One region of the Nostoc sp. CALU 1950 genome, then DNA from elsewhere that is predicted to be linked to it. Evidence: riboswitches for the same ligand, from Rfam matches in the RefSeq annotation. Region 1 holds a riboswitch; each other region holds the start of a gene.
The links. A riboswitch is a leader RNA that binds a small molecule or an ion and turns the genes downstream of it on or off. The one in region 1 is predicted to bind cyclic di-AMP.
Positions count from the first base shown of each region.

Region 1 (18,693 bases):
TTCTGCATCATTAACTGATTCAATATTACCACCAGTCTTCTGAGCTAACTCCACAGCATAAATGCCATCTGCTGGGTTGCCGATCGCCAGCGATTTAGCAATTGTATTCGGTTTAACTGGCTTAATAAAGTCGCGTCCTTCTTTGAAGGCTTGGGCGATAGGTGAACAACCTTCAGCTTGAGCACCGCTGAAACGAACACTTTTGTTTTCTACCAAACCAACTTCTATAAATTCTTGGAAACCCTTATAAATTTTGGTAAATAATGAACCAGATGCCAAAGGAGCAACAACATGATCCGGTAGTTCCCAGCCTAGTTGTTCCGCAACTTCAAAACCTAACGTCTTAGACCCTTCAGAGTAGTAAGGACGCAGATTGATATTGACAAAACCCCAGCCATGTGTATTAGCAACTTCTGAACAGAGGCGATTTACTTGATCGTAGTTGCCCTTGACAGCCATGAGGGTGGGACTGTAGATTAGGCTACCTAGAATTTTACCGGCTTCCAAATCTGCGGGGATGAACACACAGCAGTCTAAACCGGCGTGAGCTGCGATCGCAGCTGTAGAATTTGCCAAGTTCCCAGTGCTAGCGCAAGAAACAGTAGTGAAACCCAATTCTCGCGCTCTCGATAGAGCAACTGATACCACCCGATCCTTAAAGCTCAGGGTGGGCATATTCACGGCATCATTTTTTATATAAAGCTTATTTAGACCCAGGCGACGGGCAAGACGATGGGAACGAACCAAGGGAGTCATACCCGTTCCCACATCTATAACATTGTCAGTTGCGACAGGCAAAAAGGGACGATAGCGCCAAATGGAGTTGGGCCCAGCTTGAATTGTTTCACGAGTGACAGTCAGACGTAGGGCGTTGTAGTCGTACTTGACTTCTAACGGGCCAAAACATAACTCACAAACATTACTGGCTTTGAGTTCGTATTCCGCACCACATTCCTTACACTTTAAGGCTTGAAAGTAGGCAGTGCTGCTTTGGGTTTGGGTTTGGGTTTTGATTGCCTGAGTCATAAACTAGCTTTCCCTGTTTGTCTGTCGACTGTCGCCTGATAGTAACACGAGTAAAAATACCAGTCAAACATACCCGACAAAAATTGTCGGGTATGTTTAGTATTGAAAGGAATGATTATTGTAAAACTTTAACATCAGTAATCCCTACATTTAGTATTTACACTTATGCATCTAATGTTATAAAAAAAGAAAACAGCTTCAATTACTCAGCATTAACACGGCTAAGTAATATGATTAAATTGCATTCTAATTATGCTTAATTTGCATTTATTTAAATTACTATCTCATTTAAGTAATCTAGATCACCTAGTTAACTTTCAATTTTTTTATCTAAACGACTCTATTGAGCAGTATGTCTTGCTGATGGAAAAGACGCAAAAGTATTTTCATACATAAGTTTTAGTGTTTTTAGCGCCTGAGTTAAACCACTAAAATTTTTATGTGTGTTGCCAAAATAAAGTTACTTTTTCAATTTTGATGCACTCATTCATAGCTAGATAAGTTACTTATTTATACGGAAGATTTTTTTTGCTGTAAAAGCTACATTGCTATTTACATCAACAACTTAGCAAAATACAGTAATAAATTACACATATTTGCGATTGCCAGCCTTGAGTCTCAAGGGTAAGCGTAAAACAAGTAGACAAGTTATTTCTGATTATTGCCTCAATATAATTTTCAAGGAGTGTCAATCATTTCACTCCTTAAATATGCATTCCCGAAACATTGAAGTTTTGGGCAGCTATAGTCGGTAATTCTTTAAGGAATTGCCGAACTTTATCCTGTCTCAAAATCCAAGATACAAGTTCAGCAAACAAACAAACTACTTTTATGGTAAACCGAAATAAATCTGTCAACAAGCAGCGTAGACTTTACCAATCTCTAGTAGCAACAGCATTATTAACTGGTAGCTTTTTCCAATTTCTCGCACCTGTATTAGCTGACGGAACTACTGCGGGTACATCTATCAGTAACACCGCAACAGCAACTTACGAAGATCCCAACAGTCCAGGGACAACAATTAATTCCACTTCTAACACTGTCATTGTCACCGTAGCAGAGGTTGCTGGTATTACCGTCACTGCGTCTGGTGTCACAGATGCCACTTCTAGTCCTACCAATACAACAGTTCAGGTTGGTGACTTACTTATCTATACCTACACCTTAACCAACGTAGGTAATGACCCAACCCAATTCCACATTCCTAACCAAGCTACAACAACTGGACCGGGTACAGTTTCTGGCACATTACCAGATGGTGGTACAGTTAATAGCCTGCAATATAGTACCGACGGGGGTCAAACTTGGATAAATATTCCCCAAGGCGGTGTAGACACACCTTCGGTTCCAGTTGGTGGTACCGTGTTGGTACGAGTGCCAGTTACCGTCCAGAATGGCGCTCAAACCAACGACGTAATTACTGTTACCCTTGGTAATACTCCTGGTGATGCCCAAAACCAACTGCGGAGTCCTGATGGTGGTGACGTGTTTACCGTAGATAACGCCGATGGTGGTGCTGTTGGTGAGGTAAATGGTCTACCAGTTAATGGTACGCGGGAAGCCAGCGCCACCGAGCAAATTCAGGTTGGTTTAACGGTGAAGACCTACACCTTAGCCACCATTCTCAAGATTCGTAGTGGCTATAACAATGCTGGCACCACTGCAATTACAGATGACAAGCTGACTTACGATTTGAGTTTGCGAGTTGAGTCCAACGATCCCACAGGGCAGGGAATTATACCAGCAGCTTTGACGGGCACAAGCATCAATGTTAATGGTGCTGCTAGCACCCATATCTTGGTTTCTGATGCGATTCCTGCGGGTACAGATTTGGCAATAGCACCAACTGCGCCTCCTGGTTGGCAAACTGTCTATACCACTGACGCAGTTACAATTAATGCGAATACAGCGAGTTGGACTACGACAGCACCACCCTTGGCCTCAGTCACTCGCGTTGGTTTTATCAATAATCCAGCAATCATTACTTCCATCGCTCCTGGTACAACGGTGAATGGCTTCTCGATTCAGCTAGCCGTTGAATCAACTGCAACTTCACCCTTAACCGTCGCTAACATTGCCCAATTATTTGGTCAAACACCCAGTAGCAATCTCCCAGTCTACGATGATTCTGGCGACCAAAATCCCAGCAACTACAATGGTCCACCAGGGAATATGACACCTCATGGCGTTACAGATACCAATGGTGATGGTGTTCCCGATACTCTATTGGCTGGCGACGTTGATGATGGCTATATTGGTACTCCAACAGCTCCAGAAACTGGAACTGACACAGGTAACAACAACACTGGTGATGGTACACCAGGAGGTGAGGCCAACGTCTTCACACTACAAGCACCTGTTGCTTCAGCAATATTCAACGGCCCGCAGAATGCGCCGGATGCCACTGGGCCATCGGGTGGAACTAACGATGACTTCACCAACAAATCTTCTCTGGTTCCTGCTGGTACCGCACCTGGTAGTTTACTCGATCCTCAATCAGTTGGCTTCACCAACACAGTTAAAAACAGTGGTACTGATCCAGGCGTTTTGAAGCTAGAGCCAACACCACCAATAGTTCCAGGAGATTTACCAAATGGTACGAAGGTGACTATTACCTATAATAGTCAGTCTGCTGTTTATACTTACAATAATGGAGTGTTTACAGGACCTATTACACCAATAACCATTCCCAACTTTGCTCCTAATGCAACTCTCAATTATGGTGTAGAAGTTGATTTACCTCCAGATACGCAGTTATCGACTGATATTAATAGAGGCTTCCCAGTACCCATAATTGCTTCTATTGACAACTACACGACGGATAGTAACGCTGATGGAATTAAGGATACTGGCAACGATACTATCTTTGATTCATCCAACATCACCATCGATCGCGTGTACACTGGCTTTTTGAAACTGCTGAAAGTGTCACGAGTCTTACAAGGAACAGGGCCTGTAGTTCAAGGTAATGATGGCACATTCAGTACCGATGCGAAGAAGCCTGCACCAGGAAACATTATTGAGTACCAAATTCAGTACAGCAATATTTCCGAATCTCAATCTGGAACTGGGAATGTGATTTTGAATGCTGACAAAGTTGTGATTATTGAAGATGGTACCCTCAGTACAGCCCTGAATGATGGTAAGAACAACTGGGCGCTGGACAATGATAATAACACTCAAATTGATACCAGCAATATTGTTGGTTCAGCTAAGGATTCTGGGGCTGCAACCATCCAATTCTTCAGTGGTAATCCAGCTAATAGCTCTGGCATCGACCAAACTGGAACTACGGTAAACACTGATGTGACTAAGTATGTCAATACTGTAACTGGCGTGATCGCACCGGGTATTCAAAGAACATTTACCTTCCAACGCAAGGTGAACTAATTCGTTTGACCTCATTCCTACCCTCTCTTTGCTTGCAAAGAGGGGAGTGACTATTTTTGAGTACAAGCAGGGAAAGATAAGTCAATAATCAACATTCTGGAAGTTTTTTGAGGTTATTTATATGAGGCGTGTTTCTCTTGCAGGTTTAGGAGCGATCGCACTGATTGCTACAGTTCCATTTATCAGCCAAATTCCGGGGTGGCATTCAGAAAGTGCCATTGCTCAGAATATCAAAACTCAAGGGCAAATTCAATTGCGCTTAGAAGCAGAAAAGCAAGTGGTGGCGCAAGATCAGCAGGGTAAACAAAGCCAAAAATGGGAACCTTTAAAAGGTCAAGCTGTGGTACGACCGGGAGATGTGTTGCGATATACCTTGAGTAGCGAAAATAAGAGCGATCGCGTAGTGAAGAATTTGACTCTGAATCAACCTATTCCGAAGGGAATGCTATACGTACTGAAATCTGCAAATGTGGCTAATAATGGAAAAATTACTTACAGCATTGATGGTGGGCGCAGCTTTGGAGAAAATCCCACTGTTAAAGTTATTCTTCCTGACGGCAAAGTGGAAACTAAACCAGCACCGGCCATTGCTTACACCCACATCCGTTTACAGGTTCCGTCAGTTCCAGCAAAAACGACAGTCAAGGCGACTTATCAAACCCAAGTGCGTTGATTGAAATTGGGATCTTCCTTGGTTTTTTCTACTAAGGACAACCCTGACGCGACATTTAACAAATCAAATCGGATTAATGTAGCGGTGGACTTTTAATAATTTTGGATTTCTATAAATAAGTGTTTTTCTTAACAAGAAACTTGGTATCCCAGAGGAGAGATGTTCAGTGAGCCGTCCTCAAAACCAAAAGCAAATTACTTCTAGCAGTAGCTGGTGGCGACGGTTAACAGCTACTCTTCTTCTGGGAAGTTTTTTGCATACTACTATACCTATACCAGCGATCGCGCAACAGACTAACAATCTGGTTGCGTCTTTGCCATTAATAAATCAAGCTACTTATACTTATACAGATTCTGGCAGTAATTATCAATATCAAGGCAGTTCTAGTCAGATCAATGTTAGTCCTAGCCCATTAGTTGACCCATTAGGGCGGATTTTAGGTTGTGCTGGCACAATTTTACCTGACTATACAGGTTTTTCAGTTGGGGTATACGAACCTAACTCTAGTGATCCAACGGGGACAGAATTGGGCAATTTGGTTTCTTTGACTCGAACAGAGTTACCAGATATTCCTAATAACAATGTACCTGGTGGTAAATCGCCAAATACCGAGAATAGTAACCCTTACTTCGTTACGAATAACCCTGCGGGTGTCTACAATTTTTTACTCGATCCGAATAAGGGTCAAACTGATCCAGGTAGAACCTACATTTTTGTAGTTAATCCACCACCAAATTCTATCTATAAACAGCGGCGGGTCAAGATTGAAATCCTTGGTAGTAGTGGTACACAAGGTAATGGTGTCGTCCGATATGTCGCTACTTCTCTAGATGGTCAACCAATTAGTCTCACAGGCGAAACCAGGGTAGAGCAAACAGTTGTTCTAGTTCCCAATGCAGAAACAGTGGGACTGGATTTATTAGCCTTTGAATTCACCACAAATTTGTGTCAAGCCAATCAGTTACAGATTATCAAAACAGGCGATCGCGCTGCTGCTGAACCTGGAGATACGGTAATCTACCGCGTGTCGGTGAAAAATCTCGCTGATGCTGGTTTGAATAATATATTTGTCACCGACAACCTACCTTTAGGATTCAATTTCTTGCCGAAATCTGTGCGGGGAGAATTGGACGGTCAACCAGTCACTATCACCTCAGAACGCAATGGAAACACAGTGACATTCCGCACAGATGTAACGATTCCCACAGAGAAAGTTCTGAATATTGCCTACGCTGCTCAACTCACAGCTGATTCACTGCGTGGGAATGGTCGTAATAGTGCGATCGTTAATGGCCAACGAGCTGATAACAGTTTTAGCACCAAGGATGGCCCAGCAACCCACCAGTTGAAAATTCGTCCAGGAATCGTTTCTGATTGTGGCACGATTATCGGTCGGGTGTTTGTTGATAAAAACTTTGATGGTGAACAACAGCGTGGTGAGCCAGGAATACCAAATGCGGTGATTTTTCTGGAGGACGGGAACCGCATCACTACAGATCCGAATGGTTTGTTCTCCTTAGCTAATGCTTTACCTGGATACCACACAGGTGTATTAGACCTCAGCAGTGTACCCGGTTACGCCCTAGCTCGTAACGAAAAATTCCGCGAACGCAATAGCCAATCTCGCTTGGTGCATTTAGAACCTGGTGGCTTGGTACGTATGAACTTCGCTGTCACCCCCACATTTCAGGAGTCAGTGAAGAAATGAAACTCAGACTGCACTGTACAACTACATTTAACCTGAGATTGATCGGGGCGATGCCAGTAATGGCTCTCAGCCTTGTTTTATATCCTGCGATCGCCAAAGCTGAAATCACTAGTGAAAATCTACTGTTCCCCGATTCTCCTTCGCAAGCAAATAAGGGTGTAGAAGATCCTGACTTTTCAAGTTCTAAAAGGGGAGAGGCTTTGAATTCTCCCCATCTTTTGGGAAGTTCTGACAAGCAACTTTCACCCCTGGAACTTCCCTCAACTTCTTCAGCACCAGTTACTGATACTTCAATTCCAGATATCCAGCCAAGTGAAACGGAAATACAACCATTTCAACCAGCAACTTCTGTTGATTTGCTCAGACGCTTACGTAAAATAGCAGCACGCAAAGACACTGAGACACAGCTTGAAACTTCTCCAACAGAAATACAACCATTTCAACCAGCAACTTCTGTTGATTTGCCTAGAGGCTTACGCAAAATAGCAGGAGTAGAGGACACGGAGACAACGGAAGGGGTGAATGAAAATCTTCCCGTGTCCCCCACTATCCCTATCTCTACAGCAATCAAAATTTTGACTCCAACAGCTGAAAGTGTTGTAGATGTCCAAGCTAGCACGGTAATTGTACAGTTCCCCGCTGGTAGTCAAGTAGAATTGCGGGTAAATGGGGCGTTGGTAGACCCTTCTTTAGTGGGACGGACGGAAACTGATGCCACTACTAACTTGGTAACGCAGACATGGTATGGTGTCTCGTTAAAAGAAGGTGCAAACACCATCTCTGCACAAGTTGTCGGCGGAACAGAACCCCCTGTAACAGTGCAAGTCGCAGTCCGGGGAGCGCCACAAAAACTAACTGTAGAAACAGTTGAGTCCCGTATCCCAGCAGATGGACGTTCTACGGCGACAATTCGGGGTCAACTCATCGATGCAAGTGGTAATCGCTCTAACCGTGATGCCGTTGTCACTTTGATCCCTACTGCTGGGGAGTTGGTTGGGAAAGACTTCAAACCCGATGAACCGGGATTTCAAGTGGAGGCGAAAGCTGGGCAATTTACAGCGATGTTGCGATCGCAGCTAAAAGCGCAAACTGTGACAATTCGCGCGATCGCTAATGATTTAGAAGCCTTTACTCAACTGCAATTTGAAACGTCACTACGTCCGAGTTTGGTGACAGGGGTCATAGATTTACGTTTAGGCGCTAGAGGTACAAATTATTACGGTAGTTTCCGTGATTTCCTCCCTCCAGATAAAGACAACAGAACGCAATTAGATTTCAATTCCGCGATATTTGCCACTGGTGCGATCGGGGAATGGTTATTTACAGGTGCATACAACAGTTCTCGTAGCCTGAATGAAGATTGTAACTGCGATAATCGCCTGTTTAGAACTTACCAATTTAGTGAGCAAAATTATCCTGTTTACGGCGATAGCTCGAAAGTTGATGTAGTTGCGCCTTCTATTGACAGTGTATTTCTGCGTTTCGAGCGTTCAGCTCGTATCCCCGGCTCTGATCCAGATTATGGCATGTGGGGTGACTACAACACAGAAGAATTTGCGCGGCGATCGCAGCAATTTACTTCTATCACTCGTCAACTCCACGGTTTTAAAGCTAACTACAACTTAGGAAACCTACAAATTACAGGTTTCTATGGCAACAACTTAGAAGGGTTTCAAAGAGATACCATTGCTCCCGATGGTACTAGTGGTTATTACTTCCTCTCTCGCAGACTACTACAACCAGGTAGCGAAAATGTCTTTATCGAGTTAGAAGAACTCAATCGTCCTGGGACTGTATTAGAACGGAAACAGCTTAACCGAGGCCCAGACTATGAAATCGACTACGATCGCGGTACATTAATATTCCGCGAACCGATTCTTCGCACCGATATTGATCAAACTGGACAAGTGTTGGTACGTCGGATTATTGTTAGCTATCAATATGACGACCAAAACTCTGACGGCAATATCTATGCTGGTCGTTTGCAATATAATCTTTCCCGCAAACTTAACCAGGAAAGTTGGATAGGAGCAACTTATGTTCAAGAAAATCATGGAGTGCGTGATTTTCAACTCTACGGTGCAGATGCGCTGATTGCTTTGGGTGACAAAGGCAAGTTAATCGCAGAATATGCCCATTCCACTAATGATTCTGATGTTGTGGGAAAAGTTAGTGGTGATGCCTACCGCTTGGAAGCTGAGGGAGAAATTGCCAATGGGATTCAAGGTCGTGCCTATTATCGCTTTGCTGATACGGGTTTTGCCAATAATGCCACTATCAGCTTTGTACCGGGACAAACCCGTTATGGGGCGCAGGTTACAGCTAAACTAACTTCAAGTACTAACGTCAGGGTGCAATACGACCACGAAGACAATTTTGGGATTGCTCCCCAACCCCTAGACACCTTTGAAGAACTGTTTGCACCCCGTTATGAGTCCATACCTGGGAGCAAAGTTGATAATTCACTGACGACGATTTCCGCTGGGATTCAACAACGCTTAGGTAAAGCTATTCTGGATCTGGATTGGATTCATCGTAATCGGGAAGACCGTATCCCCGACAGCGCTCTGAATAGTAATTCTAATCAATTGCGATCGCGTTTTACAGTTCCCATTGCGAAAAACCTGACTTTCCAAGCCCAAAATGAACTCAGCTTATCTTCTCAAAAAGATACTGTTTACCCAGACCGTACTATTTTAGGGTTGAATTGGGCAGCACTTCCTGGTGTCAGTGTCAGTTTGGCTCAACAGTTTTACACTGGCGGTCAATTTTCGGGTAATTCTATCACCAGCTTAAGTGTCAATGGTGAACACAAACTCGGTACTGATACCACCTTGACTGGTCGTTACTCAATTTTGGGTGGTGCAAATGAACTGACTACCCAAGGTGCAATTGGTCTAAATAACCGTTGGACTATTGCTTCGGGATTGCGGCTGAATTTAGCTTACGAACACGTATTTGGCAACTTCTTCGGACGAACTGCGGCGGGTCAACAATATGCCCAACCCTACGCCTTTGGTCAAGCAGCATCTGCGATCGGATTTGAGGGTGGCGATAGTTACAGCGTTGGGTTGGAGTACAGTGATAATCCCCAGTTTCAAGCCAGCGCTCGTTACGAGCATCGTTCCTCTTCTGGTGGTAGTAATACAGTAATTACCGCAGGTGCCACAGGTAAAATTTCTCCGGCTCTGACGGCTCTGGTACGTTATCAACAAGCAAACTCTTCCAATCAGAAGCTTTCAGGATTGGGAGATACCGCTAATTTGAAGCTGGGTTTAGCCTACCGCGACCCCAATAGCGATAAATTTAATGCCTTGTTGCGTTATGAATATCGCCAAAATCCGACAATTATTCCTGAAACTATTTTGTTAGGTAGTGGTACGGGTTCCCAAGACCATACCTTTGCTTTAGAAGCTATTTATGCCCCTAACTGGCAATGGGAATTCTACGGTAAATATGCTTTGCGTAACAGTACTTCTTATTTAGCCAACGATTTAGTTGGTACAAGTATGGTGAATCTGGGACAATTGCGAGCTACTTATCGTTTGGGATATAGCTGGGATTTAGTTGGTGAGGCTCGCTGGATTGGTCAATCTAACTACAGCGAAACAGGCTTTGTGGTAGAAACAGGCTACTACCTTACTCCTAATCTACGCCTTTCTGCTGGATATGTTTTTGGTAAAGTCGATGACCGAGATTTTTCTGGGACACGTTCCGCAGGTGGGGCGTATTTGGGCTTCACGGTCAAGCTTGACGAATTGTTTGATGGTTTCGGACAGCAAAAACCTGTAGCACGTCAGCAACCAGAATCTACGGTGCAAACTCTGGTAGAGAAATTAAAAAATAGAATTCAGGAGTCAGGAGCCAGAATTCAGAATTGAATTCTGTGTGACTGGCGGATAGCGCAGCAGTAAGAAGAGTAGTTTGTGTTTGACTGTTTGGGCGCGGTCAAATTACTTTGACGATATTACCGCGCTCAAAACTGTAAAAATTAAGCTGCAATCCGGGGTCGGTTATTGGGTGTAGTTGGAGCCAGCAAACGACTGTATAGCTGAGTCAGTCGGAATGCCACACTATACCAACTAAAAGCAATTTCTGTCCGTTGCCTTGCTGCTTCACCTAACTGGTCTCGCCAAGCTGGGTTGATCAGAATGCGGTCTATGGCAGCAGCAAAAGCCACTTCATCTTTGGCGGGCGCTAGTAAACCTGTGACCTCTGGTACAACAGTAAACTGCAACCCACCGACATTACTAGCTACGACTGGAGTTTTACTCGCCATCGCCTCAATGGCAACTAAACCAAAAGGTTCGTAGTGACTGGGCACTACGCAGACATCAGCAGCAGCGTAGTAGAAGGGAAGGACAGTTTCATCTAGGCGACCGGTAAAGGTTGTACAATCTTCTAATCCGAGTTCAGTGACAATGCTGGCGATGCGATCGCGTTCAATTCCATCACTCTGACCTGGACGACTACCACCCCCAATCACTAGTTGGAGGTTAGCCTCACCCCTTAAACTCGACTTGCCAATAGCTCGTACTAAAGTTTCAATACCTTTGCGTCGGTCAAACCGACCAACATAGAGAACCATTTTGGCATCTGGTGCAATTCCCAACTTTTCCCGTGCAGCAGACCGCGGAATTTCCCCAAATTTATCAGTATCGGTACCACAGGGAATCATTTCAATGTTCCCTTTGCTGGAAACGAGTATCCGCATGTGTTTCTGTTCTTGTGGACTGGTCGCAACCACGCAGTCTACAGTTTCTAGACAGGCTTTTTCTATAGCTAGTCGCTGGGCTGCAATTACGGGAACATCACCAATACTTCTGTATTTAACCGCTCCTAAAGAGTGGTAAGTATGCACCTGAATCAGCGGTTGTTGCTTTTTCAATTCCATGCCAACCCAAGAAGACAACCAGTAATTGGTATGAATTAGGGAGTAATGGAACCCTTGGCGTTGCTGAAATCGCTGGAATTCTTCGATAAATTCAGGTAAATGGTTAAACAAGTTATCTCGCCCAATAAACTCAGCTGGGCCAGCGTTTAACCGAATAGTACGACAATTCAGGCTATGTTGAGCGATCGCAGCTTGGTCAGGACTACTACGACGAGTGAACATATCCACTTGCCAACCTTGCTGGGCTAGGGCATAACCTACTTGACGCACATAGACATTTTGACCCCCAGCTTCTTCTTGACCGATTTCAACAGCCGGGTCGCCATCGACAGAAATTAGAGCAATGCGATGTTTCTTATTCTGGAACATAGCTGATTTTCACCTCAAGGCAAATAATCCTACCTCAGACGCCAGAAATCAAGATATTGTTATCCTCTCTCAAGGCCGAGGGCAGGCACAACGAACCACAAAGTTACCAGCCAAAGGACACTGACGAGAACAAGGCATTACTTGTAAGAATGCTTCTCGTTCAGTCTCTTCTCAATGCCGACGAAGTTAGCTGACGGGCTAGGACTGAGAGATGTCCTTCTTGAAAAAGTTATAAGTTGTGAGTTATGAATTATGAGTCATCTATTTAGTAACTTTTAACTCCTCACTCTTAACTCTAACTTTCTTCAAAATACGCCCCAAACTTGGTTCCTCCGCTCCGGTTTAACCTTACTCACAAAATTTTTCAGGGAATATAGTGGATTAGGCAGACTGATTTATTTTTCTTCACAGTTTATAACGTGTCATCATCAACTATGTCAACAGTGTGAACAAAAAAAGAGTGCTGGGAATCACTTCAAAGCGCGTTGTGCCTAGCGTTGGAGAATCAAGGCATAGGGGAAAATTTGAGTTTTTAAGATGCTCTCAACAATAAACTTACTGATATTCACTGCTACATTTTCTTTAATTTTTGGGAATGAAATAGTCTTGAGAGTTTTAGTGCAAAAAAATCTGGTTAGAGATATTTGGAAAGTCAACAAATATACTCGAAACCTCTTTCTTTGCAGGATAGAGGCTTGAAAACCCCAATTTCCCCATAGGGAAGGAGTTAGGGAATTAGGTTTCGAGGCATTTGAGTTAATAACGATACTTTTCAAACATCCTCTTAAAGTATCCGAAAAGCAGCAACTTCAGTTTGGAGATTAAGTATACACCTACCAAAATGAGATGTACTCATTGCTAAGTTATGGTAAATACAAATTTGAAACTGAGATTTAAACCTGTTTCTCACAGTTGGGTTGCTCTACATCCACAGCCTAAAGGAGTAATTCAATTTATTGCTGGGGCTTTCTTTGGTACTTTTGGCCCCATGCTTTTCTATCGCTATTTGCTTCAATGTTTATTCGAGCAGGGATATACAATTATCCTTCTGCCTTTTAATTTTACTTTTAATCATTATGTAGAAGCTGGTTTTCTCATGAGAGAGCAGTATGAAATTCTGCCAGAGCTTGTAAAAATGGCAAGTGTTGCAGGATATGATTATGAAGCCTATCTAGATGATAAGAACTTTTCTTGGATTGGACATAGCCTTGGTTGTAAATATATCTCTTTGTTAGAAGGATTTACTGCTCTACCTCCAAATCCTCAACATAGAGAACAGTTTATTCGTAATCTGCTGTCTCATACTTCCGATGAGTCACAGATAAAAAGTGTCGTTGCAGACATTAACATTCTCTTTGAGGAACTAACGCGAAAAACTGCTGAAGTTAAAAACTTAATTTATACTTATGTGCATAAGGATATCAAATTTAATAGTGTCTTTATTAAAGGGCAGGTTTCTATCCTATTAGCACCTGCTATTGCTGACACAGGGAGTGCAATTCGTCCTCAATTTTTAGCGGATATCATCGATAATTTGGGTTGGGGTGTGAAACCAACTGTTGAAGAAACCCAGAATTTAATCAAGGATAGTGGGCTATTTAATATCATGGGTTTAGTCTGTTTCAAGTCAGACAATATTGCTAAATCAACCTGTGAATGGTTTACTAATATTCTGCAAAAGCCACCTCAAGATTTTCGGAAAAGTTTTGCAGGTGGACATTTAAGACCTCTAGGTATTCAATTAGGTAACTATGTCATTAATCTTTTTAATAAACCGTTGATTGAATCAGTTCAAGAGCGAAATAGAGGATTTGAGCATAGTGTTATTCAGTTGCTTGAGAAACTGCAAGAAAAATCAACATAATGGGCATGGGGCATGGGGCATGGGGCATGGGGCATGGGGCATGGGGCATTGGGCATTGGGCATTGGGCATTGGGCATTGGGCATTGGGCATTGGGAAAACAGTTTCGTTAGTGGGGCGTTGAGCCAGTTCCGAGTTCTGAGTAAAAAAGTGAGATTTCCCACTCAGCACTCATGACTCAGCATTCAGCACTCATTACTCCCCACTCCCTATGCCTTTTTCATAATCCCAACTCTTCTGGAAAACCGAGCATGATGTTTAGGTTTTGGACGGCGGCTCCTGATGCGCCCTTACCCAGGTTGTCAAGACGAGCAACTAGCAACACTTCTTTGGTAGTGTCATTGGCGAATACAAAAACCTGAACAATATTGGTGTTTTTGATTGCGTAGGCGTAGCCCGTCGTAGACATCGCATCCAAAAATATTCCGTCTCGCAGCAGAGTAGAATCTTGGTATGGAGCAACCTGCACAAATTTTTCACTTTGGTAGTAGTTAGCGATCGCTTGATGAATAACTTCACCTGATGGTGGATTATCCAAAGTTCCCAGCGGCAAAGGCACTTGTACCAGCATCCCCTGCTCAAAATCCCCTACTGCCGGTACGAACAGCGGCGGTGATGCTAACCCTGAGTAATAATGCATTTCTTTGACGTGCTTATGCCCAAACCGCAACCCATAGATCCCATAGGGATAGAGTGACTCTGCTCCGGCTTGTTGCTCGTGGAAGGTATGGTACTGTTTGATGAGATTCTTCCCACCGCCAGAGTAACCTGACACTGCATTAACGGTGATGGGAAAATTGCTGTTCAGGAGTCCCTTGGCAATCAACGGACGGATACAAGCCAAGAATCCTGTAGGATAACAGCCAGGATTGCTCACAAACTGGGCGCTGGCGATTTTCTCTCGCTGTCCTGGATTTAGTTCAGGGAAACCATATACCCAGTTCTTAGCTGTGCGATGGGCAGTACTAGCATCAAGGATCTTAACCGTAGTACTAGTTACCAAGCTAACAGCTTCAAGGGCTGCATCATCAGGTAGGCAGAGAATAACAACATCGACGGCATTGATTAGTTTAGCTCGCTCAGATGCATCTTTACGTTTAGATTCCTCAATGCTAACTAACTCGATATCATCCCGTTGGTTGAGACGTGAGTAAATTTGTAAGCCTGTGGTTCCTGATTCGCCATCAATGAAAATCTTGGGTTTAGTAATCATGCCTTCAGCACCCTTAGATGTAAATAGTATTTTAAAACAGCTATAGCAATCCGATTATATTTTTGAAAAAATCAACGAGAAGAAGGCAGGAAAAGAACCTCTCCCATGTTCGCTTAGTAGCTACTCTTACGAGAATGCTTTCAGCGAACTCGCAGGGTATTGCCTCTACCTCATGTAGTTTTGCGTAAATCCTACAGAGTGATGAAAAAGCACTAATGTAAAGAATAGTTACTAGATAACCTTACTATGTACTCGATAGTGATACCTTCTCGATGCTTGATATATAAATCAGATTTGATTTTTGAAAAAACGACCTATTCTTAAAGCTTATGTATGAAAAAATTGCTATTCCTATTTTAAGTCTCATATTTGCGACGCTCATACCTAATATGGTAGCTGCTGAGACTGTGATGGAAAAAGTAGCTAGAACAGGGGTATTAACAGCTGGTACTAGTAGAGATGCGCTACCTTTTGCCTATGTGGATAGTCAAGGAAAGTTAAATGGCTATTCTGTAGATATGCTGACTCTGATTAAAGAGAAATTAGAAAAAGACTTAGATAAAAAAATTAAACTGCAACTAGTTGGTCTTAGCCCTTCTGAGCGGATTACTAAAATAGTTAATCAACAAGTTGATATTGTGTGTGATGCTAGTAGTTTTACCTGGAAGCGAGATAAAAAAGTAGACTTTTCTGTTAGCTACGGTGTGACTGGAACCCAATTATTAGTTAAGAAAGGAAGTAATCTAGGTTCCTCTGAATCCCTTATTGGTAAGCGAATTGGTGTGCTGGCAGGAACCACAAATGAGCAGGCGATCGCTCGTGTGCAACCCCAAGCTAAATTGGTGTATTTTAAAACTAGGGCAGAGGGATACACAGCTTTGCAAGAAGGTACTATTGATGGTTTCTCGTCCGATAGCATTCTTTTAGAGGGATGGCTGCAACAGCAAAAAAATCCAGATGCTTTTGCGATCGTACCCCCTCGCCCCTATTCACAAGAAGGTATCGCTTGCATGGTGCCAGAAAATAACTCGAAATTCTTGGATACAGTCAACTATTCTCTGGTCAAGTTCATGCAAGGATTTGTCAATGGTAATCAGAAATATGTCACTATTTTTGACCGTTGGTTTGGGTCTCAAGGCGCTGTAGCGCTCAATCGGGATTTACGTGATTTGGTAGTGGAAACTATGCAATTGGTTATAGAATTTCGTGAGGAAATTCCTAAAAGCGATCTGTGAAATAATGGTTTTCCCACAAAATCATCTAGCTAACTATTTGTACCAGATTCTGGTATAATCCCCCATTCCCCATTTTCAAACTTCTTCCGCACTCAATCCTGATCCGACAATTGCCCGATAGCACAATTGCAGTGATGGATCTCCAGCAATTACTCGTCGCTGTAAATTATGAGCGATCGCGATCATATCTTCTTGAGGCAGCCAGGGAAATACTACTAAGTCTCCTGGCTGCGAAAACATGGTAACTAACTGCTCAAGGGTGTTTGCTTGCAAGCCAGAAGGTTGCAGAATGATCAATGTTGCCGCTTCTTCAATCAGCCAATCATGATCCCAATCATCTGAAGTCACAGCAACAGCTAAAGTGACTGGAGGGATTTTAGCAAAAAACTCTGGTGAAGCTGTATCACCATGAAATAATCGGTGCTGCTGTCCTAAACGCCACCAACGAAATTGGCTCTTAACAGTAGCTTCAGGTGATGTCTCTACATAAGTGACAGGAACCTCAATAATTGGGGATGGATAATTCTCTTTTTGGATGGATTTTGGTAAGATGACAATATTTTCTGGCTTGACTCCCTCTTCTAATGTAGTTGTCGAATCAGTTTTTTCTTGTTGCTGATGTTTAATAGTTTGGACTAAATCTTTGTGAGTGATGCGCCTACCAGTTTTCGCTTCTTCTAGATACTGCTCCCGCAGTTTTTGAGGTGTGGAGGGTGCAGCAAGTAGATACAAAGCGGAGGTAGCAATGTCAATTTGTGAAAGATTTGCACGGTTGCCAAAGGTTTCATACACATTAATAAAGTTGTATGCTGTTCGACGGCTCCAACCAAATTCTGCTTTCAACCAAGTATCAAACTGCCCATGCTTCAGTTTAGAACGCACTTCTGCCAATCGTTGCCCAATCTCCCAAATGTCTTGGGCAGTCCGCCGTAGCTGCTCTCGGATTTCTGTTGTCCGCTGTTCAACTAATGTCCGCTGCTCTGGAGTGAGAAGTTCGTAATCAAAACGAGTAATAATTGTATCTTTTGTATCCTTGTGATTTGATTTTACCATTGTGAATTTCCACATCCATTGGCGAAGAACTCAGCTATTTTGGATTACAGATAGAACATACACAAAATTGTGAGCATAATCTCACTCAGTTGTAGCTAGACTTCCTGCACTAAGTACACTATCTTATTCATTTTATTTTAAAAGCAGGAAAATCTGGAAATTAGACTTATATTGTGTCCGGCTAAAGACTTTTCATTTAGAACGCAGTTCTTGCTGGGGGCTGGGAGCAGGGGGAAAGAGGCTTTTCCGATTTTTGCACAAATGCGGTAATCATAAGTGATTAACCGGACTTGATATCACACAAAAGCTGAGTGTCTGGTAGCTGGTAAGATTTAACCTGCAAAAGGAAGGGAACCGGAGCAAGATACCCATGCTGACAACTAACAACTAAAGACTTGACAAAAAATCCCATTTACTTGTTAACTGAGAATAATTACTAATTATTTCAATATTTAGTAAAAATGCTGGCATAGTTTTTGCATTATCAGGAGGCTTGCCTGAATCAATAAAAATTACCATTCTTATTGATTCAGACACAAATTTAAGTTGGCACATTGTACTGTTTTCTGGTAGCAAAGATTACTAAAGTCATCTGCCGCTTATCCAGTTCAACAGCAAATTCAGATTTAGGTGTATCAGAAAAATCATCACAATACCTTGTGTAGACAGAGTTTGAACTGAATTATTGAATTTGTGTGTTTTTATATCAAGGGTGCGAATTTTTACATGAAGACTCAGTTACTAATTTCGACAAATAATTCCTTGCTAGAAGTTGACCACATTTTTATTTGTGTTGAGGATGCACCTAAAGTTGAGTTCTTTGAGCAAGCAGGGTTGATGTTTGCCAGTCCTGCTGTACAGCAGATGGAACGAGGTACAGCCTCACAGATTCTCTTTTTTGAGAACTTTTATCTAGAGTTCATTTGGGTTGAGGATGAAGTCGCCGCTGAAATCTATGCTGTCCGCACAGGTCTAGACCTTTTAGGGCGATCGCATTGGCAACAAACACAAATCTCTCCATTTGGGATTGCTCTGCACCAGCAGTCTCGCGCCACATCCTCGTTTGAGGAGGAATTTCGGCGATTGCAACCCCAAAAGACAGAACTATTATTAAGTTTTTCCAGTGATAATTTAGTCACCCAAACTGAACCTTTATGCTTTGTCATTCCTGATGCGATCGCCTTACCAACTTTATTAAAAAACTTTCCTAACTTCCAAAAACAGTTTGTGTCTCATCCACTAGGACTGAGAAAAATGACAGGAATAGAGG
Region 1 covers NZ_JBDNJQ010000011.1:4,672-23,364, forward strand. The annotation lists gene thrC (threonine synthase) at 1-1,026, opposite strand, end outside; gene ABF638_RS05390 (beta strand repeat-containing protein) at 1,858-4,416, shown strand; gene ABF638_RS05395 (hypothetical protein) at 4,538-5,089, shown strand; gene ABF638_RS05400 (hypothetical protein) at 5,256-6,797, shown strand; gene ABF638_RS05405 (TonB-dependent receptor) at 6,794-10,678, shown strand; gene ABF638_RS05410 (glycosyltransferase) at 10,789-12,060, opposite strand; cyclic di-AMP (ydaO/yuaA leader) riboswitch at 12,221-12,419, opposite strand; gene ABF638_RS05415 (DUF1350 family protein) at 12,926-13,924, shown strand; gene argC (N-acetyl-gamma-glutamyl-phosphate reductase) at 14,143-15,132, opposite strand; gene ABF638_RS05425 (amino acid ABC transporter substrate-binding protein) at 15,465-16,370, shown strand; gene ABF638_RS05430 (DUF3102 domain-containing protein) at 16,446-17,423, opposite strand; gene ABF638_RS05435 (VOC family protein) at 18,150-18,693, shown strand, end outside.

Region 2 (3,718 bases), on a different contig from region 1:
CCCAGATCGTTTGTTGGGAGTAATGCAATCTTTCATCGAAAAATATCCCAAAACCTATCGTTCTTTAGTCAAGGCGATGATTGAAGCCTGTCAGTATTGCAGCAAAGTAGAAAACCGCCAAGAAGTAGCCGAACTACTTACAGACCGTTCCTTTACAGGTGCTAAACCCAAAAATCAAGATGCTCCAATTGCCAAATTTACAAGTCCCGGAATTCTGGGCAACTATAATTACGGCGGCTTTGACGGCAAAGACCGCACCATCCAAGCCGATGACACCACGATTTTCTTCGATATTCCTGACAACCTTCCCAAGCAGCCAGGAGAACACTCGACATTCTTGTGGAGATCCAGAAGTATCTGGTTAATGACACAAGCAGCCCGATGGGGACAAATTAAGGAATTTCCCAAAAATGCCGAAAAACTAGCCGAAGATGGCTGGAGAACAGATTTATATCGGGAGATAGCATCTGAAATGGGCATTGAATGTCCCAAGGATGATTACAAGGTCGAACCACCAGAAGTATTTATAGATAAGAAAGCCTTCGATCCCAGCGATCCGGTGGGTTATCTAAATAGTTTTGCGATCAGGGCTAATGCTCCCACTAGCTTTTTCATGTCTTAAATTCCAAGTTCAAATATTGGCTGTGGCAATTTTAGATTTTGGATTGTAGTTCTTCGATTCACGCCTTGCTTGTTGTGGGCGAAAGATAATCTAAAATTGCAAATCTAAAATCCAAAGTTGTTTGATGACTAGATTATTTCGGGAGCATTTGATAATGGAATATACCTCATTACCTATTAATACCCAGACCGAAGTTCTTCCCCGCACTGGATTTTTAGAAATTGAAAATTTAGTCAAGTCTTATCCGACACCTGATCAAGAGAACTTTGTCGTTTTAGATGGAGTTAATCTGACAATTGGTGAAGATGAATATATTTCTGTAATTGGTCACTCAGGTTGTGGAAAATCAACTCTACTCAAGATAGTAGCTGGTTTAGAAAAAGCAACTTCCGGCTCAGTCCGGCTAGATGGAAAAGAAATTCGTCAGCCAGGAGCCGAGCGGATGATGGTATTTCAGAACTATTCGCTGTTACCTTGGTTAACAGTACGAGAAAATATCCGTTTAGCTGTGGATGAAGTGCTAAAAAATGCTAATCGGGCTGAGAAAATTAGCATTGTAAATCAGCACTTGGCAATGGTAAACTTGACGGCGGCGGCTGACAAATATCCTGATGAAATCTCTGGAGGTATGAAACAACGAGTAGGTATTGCCAGAGCTTTAGCAATTCGTCCTAAAATGTTGCTGATGGATGAACCTTTTGGGGCACTAGATGCGCTAACTCGTGGCAAATTGCAGCGGCAGGTATTGGATATTTGGGAAAATAATCGTCAAGCAGTGATGATGATTACCCACGATGTAGACGAAGCAATTTATATGTCCGATCGCATCGTCTTGATGACCAATGGCCCAGCTGCTAATATCGGGGAGATTTTAGAAGTTCCTTTTGAGCATCCACGCGATCGCGCCGCCATGCGAAACTCAAAAGAATATTTTGAACTCCGCAACCACGCCCTAAATTTCCTTGATCGATATTTTGCCCAAGACGAGTAAATTAGATTATCATTTTTTTTAGTGGGTAGCCTAATTCAAATTCATGAAAGCTGGATTTGGAACGGAGGAACCAATGTTTGGGGCTAATCTTGCAGAGAGCGGCAATTTAAGAGTCAGAAGTTTTCACTCAGGACTCACCACGGGCTAAACGCCCCGCTTGCGCTAACAGCACTCCTAAGAGAGAGACACCTTCCAGTCTTAGCCCGTCAGCTAACTCCGTAGGCAATGGAAGGAACCCCCAAGACTTTGGCTGTAATACAGTTATTATTGGGGTTTCCTTGACTGAATTGAGATTTTGGTTATCGTTACTCAATCTAAAATCCAAAATCCAAAATTTGTCCCCCTGCTTCTCATTGCTAATTCATTTCATTGGGAGAAGTAAAGCTGTGCAAATCAAGCCAATGTTAGCACGTCTACAAAGTGCCACAGGTCGAGATGACTTAATTGAACAAATGGTACTGCTGCCAGAACCAAAGAAACCTTTTTATAACAAACCTCAAAGCTCAAAAGCAGTTAATTTAATTGTTGCTTATGATGGATCTCCCAAAAGTCATACGGCATTAGATATTGCCTTTTGGATTGCCCATCAAACCCGTTTAGCCACCAATGCAGAAGTTACAGTTCAAGCTGTTTATGTATTAGAAGATAATCAAAGCAGCCAGTATCCAAATATCTTGAGCTTTCCACAACAACAGCCTTCATTGGAATGTCAAGTTAGTGAAGTATCAAAGTCTGTCACACTGGTATTAACTCAACCCAAATTGCAGACAGTAGTAACTCCCCTACAACAAGCAGATATAATTCTCTGGCAAGCTCGAAGTCTAGCTGAAGAATGGCAGGGTTGCTTCAAATCTCATTTGCGCTTTGGCTGCATTTCTACAGAACTTGCCAAAGTTGTTGAATCAGAAAATGCCGATATTCTGTTTTTAGGTTGCAACTCCGCGAATCATCCGATGATTGAGGCACTAGGCTCTAATTTTCCCTGCGCCGTTTTGGGTATTCCCAGTTGTATTGATGAATAATCGATATTTCAAATTTCAGTAATTTTTATCCAATTTTAATCACAGATAAGTCACCTATAAATAGGTGGCTTTTTTCGCTACTATTCAACCAAGTAAACTTCGAGAGGTTAGGGTGTGGAAAACTGGCAAGCAATCCTTAGTGTGATTACGTTTATAAGCGTCATTGTTTTAGTAATGACGGAATGGGTACATCTCACTATTGCAGCATTACTGGGAGCATTATTGTTAGTTTTTAGTAACGTCATGACTTTACAAGAAGCTGTTGGTTACATCGGCAAAAGTCATGGAACACTCGGTTTATTCTTTGGAGTTATGGTGTTAGTACGGGCTTTTGAGCCTACCAAGATATTTGATTATTTAGCTACTCAAATAGTACTCCTAGCTAAAGGACAAGGCAAACGTCTATTACTTGGTATTGTCGCTATTGTGACACCTATTTGTGCAGTCTTACCAAATGCCACAACAGTAATGTTGCTAGCACCTTTAATTCCACCAATGGCGGAGGAAATTGGGATAAATTTTGTCCCATTGTTGATTTTAATGGTGTTTGTTGCTAATAGTGCCGGACTGCTAACTTTAGTTGGTGATCCTGCTACATTTATTGTCGGTGATGCTGTGAATATCAGCTTTACAGATTATTTATTGAAATTGAGTTTAGGAGGAGTGATTGCCATTGTCATAGTGATTGCAACACTGCCATTTTTATTCCGTAAAATTTGGAATACACAGTTAGATAATCTTGAAGAACTGCCACACCCACAAATAAATCATCCACGTGCTTTAAGCTTCGGTGCAGTTATTGTATTTTTCGTCCTGCTATTTTTTGTCATCGGAGAATCTCTACCAGTTCCGATTTCACCTGCTGCCGCAGCTTTGTTAGGAGCAGCTTTAGCTTTGCTTTTATCTCACCATAGCAAAATCGATTCAGTTAACAACATTTTGCGGGATGTAGACTGGAGTACATTGATATTTTTTATGAGTATTTTTGTGCTAATTGGAGGACTAGAAAAAACAGGTGTAATCAGTGGTTTATCAGGAATATTGGCAGTAATTTTAGGAAAAAATATTATCCTGGGTTCTCTA
Region 2 covers NZ_JBDNJQ010000237.1:1,127-4,844, reverse strand. The annotation lists gene ABF638_RS35185 (ABC transporter substrate-binding protein) at 1-622, shown strand, start outside; gene ABF638_RS35180 (ABC transporter ATP-binding protein) at 777-1,613, shown strand; cyclic di-AMP (ydaO/yuaA leader) riboswitch at 1,631-1,853, shown strand; gene ABF638_RS35175 (universal stress protein) at 2,015-2,635, shown strand; gene ABF638_RS35170 (ArsB/NhaD family transporter) at 2,750-3,718, shown strand, end outside.
Region 2: linked by a shared signal. The riboswitch ahead of ABF638_RS35175 (universal stress protein) and the one ahead of ABF638_RS05410 (glycosyltransferase) in region 1 are both predicted to bind cyclic di-AMP.

Region 3 (3,718 bases), on a different contig from region 1:
CACGGAGGTGGACAATGCTAGTGTAGTCGTGATTTCCAATTGCCCAATACTTTTAAAATTCCATTTCCAAGGGAAAAATAACAGTGAAAGTAGAACCAACGCCTACCTGCGAGGCTAGGTTAATTTGACCTTGCAATAATTTTACCAACCGCGATACGATCGCTAACCCCAACCCAGTACTATCGGGAAGATAGGGGCGATCGCTAGCACTTACACGAAAATAGGGTTCAAATATTTGGTCTTGGTTTTCTGGTGCAATACCAATTCCTGTATCAGAAACGGCGATCGCCCATCTCTGGTTCTCCAACACCTGACACATTATAATTACAGTCCCCGACTCTGTATAACGAATCGCATTACTAATAAGATTTGTGATAATCTGTTGCAGTTGGAAAGAATCTGCCATTACCTTTTCGGGAGCGCGATCGCAATCCACCACAATTTGTAAATTTTTTCCCGCAGCTAAAGGTTCTAACATTTCACACACATTACCAATTAATTCACTTACATCCGTAGGCGCTAATTGGATTTTTATCTGCCCCGCTTCATAGCGCGAAAGTTCTAGTACATCATTAATCAGATGAAGTAACTGTCTACCATTGCGTAGTACTCGCTCAATATGTTCTAAATTGGTAAAGTTGTCTTTTATATCAGTCTTGCGTCGTTGTTGGCGTAAAAACAGATCCGAGTAGCCAATAATGGAAGTGAGGGGATGTTTTAATTCGTGGGCTAATTGGGAAAGATACTCTTGATTAGCGCTAATTAATCGCGTGAGTTCCTCATTATGGAGCGTTAGTGATGCTTGCAACCGGTGTAATTCCCGCAAGCGTTGCTCAACATAACTCTTGAAACATTGAGCGATCGCTTCATCTACAATCGCATCAATCAAACGCATGGAACGAATTATCTCTGATGGGGTTCCCTTCAATAAATCTGCTTGTATAGCATCAAATATTACTGTTCGCAGCAGATGATATTCTCTGGCAATTTCTGCTGGATCAAAGCCTTGTTCGGCTCGAATCGCTCCATGCTGAAAACTGGCAATAACCATTGACCGAATATCATTATCCTGAGATTTTGAAAGAACTGTCACCATTGCTTTCAAAAGATCAGGGACGTGATCCTTTACTGCTGTATAAGATAGTTCATCAGCACTTTCAATGCGTCTATCCTTACGAACCGCTGCAATCCATTTTTTGAGGATGGTATCCGTTTTTTCAGCCAGTACTTGACTAAAATCCATTATGTTAAATTCAGCTAGGAGATAGATGAGTAAACTTCCATATCCAAATAGTTTAGCGAGTGAAATGGCTGTTTACCAAAAAATCGATATGTTTCACCTACCAAAAGAAATAGATTTTACACATTTTTTCGTTGGTTAGATTAACTAACCGTAGATAAAATTTGTGCAGTATAATTTATATCTTGAAGTTCACAATAAAACTCTAGCAGTTAACAGGCTTGATACTTGACTTAATTAAATTGTTTCGCTTTCTGTGTAAGGAGTTCACTCACAACATAACCAAAATTAGAGATTTTCTTGATTACCGAAAAGCCAATGTATGTACTTAACTTCAGTATTAAAATAAACAACATTTATCATAAAACAGATGTAGTTACTAAAGTATTAATGTTATGTTCTACATATCGATGTTATAATTTCCATAATCTAGTATCTATTCGAGTAAGTCAGCCTAATCCAACGCATCACAGTGCGTGACGTTGGAGCGGAGGAACCAAATTGTGGGGCGAATCTTATAGAAAGTGAGGAGTTGAGAGTTAAAAGTGAAGAGTTTATAAATTCAACTCAGCACTCGGAACTCAGCACTCAGCACTCTTAAAAGAAGGGCATCTCTCAGCCCTAGCCCGTCAGCTAACTTCGTAGGCATTGAGAGGAGACTGAAGAGACGGCATTTTTATAATGTTCCAATCTCATCAGTGTCCAGGGCTGGTACTGCTCAGACTTTTTGTACCTGCACTTAAATCTGTTGAGGTCGTCAATGATATTTCAACTAAATTTAGCAGCGATCGCCGCGATCGCTGGGCAAGCTGTTTGGAAAAAGACCAAACCTGTAATCCTTAGAGATGTCTTCTTTTTACCAGTATTGGGCTTCTTGGGAATAATTGTGCTGTGGTGGATTATTGCACTTGCCAACCATCAATTGATGCCCACTCCACCAGAAGCGCTAATCGCTAATTTAGACTACATCTTAAATCCCTTCTACCAAAGAGGCCCAGGCAACTTAGGAATTGGTTGGTTGTTGATAGCAAGTCTGCGTCGGGTATTAATAGGCTTTTTGTTAGGTGCTGTAGTAGCGATTCCTTTGGGGTTTCTAATTGGAATGTCCAGACCGGCAATGCTAGCACTTAATCCGATAATTCAAATTTTTAAACCCGTATCGCCCCTAGCTTGGCTACCCATCGCCTTAGCAATTTTCAACTTAGCAGATCCTTCCGCCATTTTTGTCATCTTTATTACCTCCTTATGGCCGACAATTATTAATACCGCATTAGGAGTTTCTAGCGTTCCCAAAGATTATTTAGATGTGGCACGAGTGCTGGAAATGCCACGTTGGCGACGAATTACAAAAATCATTTGGCCTGCAAGTTTGCCGTATATTTTTACAGGTTTGCGAATTAGTTTAGGCATAGCTTGGCTAGTAATTGTTGCCGTGGAAATGCTTACAGGTGGTGTTGGTATCGGCTTTTTTGTCTGGGATGAATGGAGTCGTTTAAACCTGAGTTCAGTCTTTTTAGCTGTGTTGATAATTGGCTTAACTGGGTTAATCCTAGATTACGCCGTGGACAAAATCCAAGAATTAGTAACCCATCGCCCTAGAACTTCCAACTAACTAAAGGGAATTTTAGATTTTAAATTTTAGATTTTGGATTGAAGAATTGAAAATCCAAAATTTAATAATATCTGTTCGCGCAGCGTCTAATCAAACAAATCTAAAATCCAAAATCTAAAATCCAAAATTGATCCACCAATGGAGCTACAAAAATGGGTGATAATAACTGGACTCGACGAGATTTTATTAAAGGAATCGGAGTAACCACAACCGGAATAGCATTGTCCTCCTGTGGAATTTCAGGAGATAGATCAGCCAAAGGACTAACTGAAGAAGCCTTAGCTGTACAACCAGTAGTTAGATGGCAAGACCTAGAAAAATCTGATCTCACCATTGGTTACGTTCCCGTTAATGATTGTGCGCCATTTGCGATCGCCTGGAAAAAAGGTTTCTTCCGCAAATATGGTTTGAATGTCACACTTAACCGCGAAGCTAGTTGGGCTAATTCCCGCGATGGTTTAATTTTTGGTCGCCTGGATGCTTCGCCCATAGTATCTGGTGCAGTTACCAACGCCAGAATTGGTGCTGAAGGCGCACGCCAAGCCTCCTTGTGTGCAGCCATGACCATTCACAGCCACGGTAACGCCATGACAATGAACAAAGCCATGTGGGATTTTGGGCTACGCCCGTGGTACGAATATCAAGAACAATATGGCGATGGCGCTTTGGAAGCCTTTGGGCGCGATTTCCGGGGTTTCTTTGAGAAGCAGCCGTCAGAAAACAAAGTCTGGGCGGTAGTATTAAGTTCCGCGATTTACGAATACTTTATCCGTTACTTATCTGCCGCCGCAGGTGTTGATCCGCTTAAAGAGTTTCGGATCATCATCGTTCCACCCCCTCAAATGGTAACAAACGTGCGGATTGGC
Region 3 covers NZ_JBDNJQ010000237.1:4,952-8,669, reverse strand. The annotation lists gene ABF638_RS35195 (sensor histidine kinase) at 53-1,243, opposite strand; cyclic di-AMP (ydaO/yuaA leader) riboswitch at 1,682-1,903, shown strand; gene ntrB (nitrate ABC transporter permease) at 2,001-2,852, shown strand; gene ABF638_RS35185 (ABC transporter substrate-binding protein) at 3,005-3,718, shown strand, end outside.
Region 3: linked by a shared signal. The riboswitch ahead of ntrB (nitrate ABC transporter permease) and the one ahead of ABF638_RS05410 (glycosyltransferase) in region 1 are both predicted to bind cyclic di-AMP.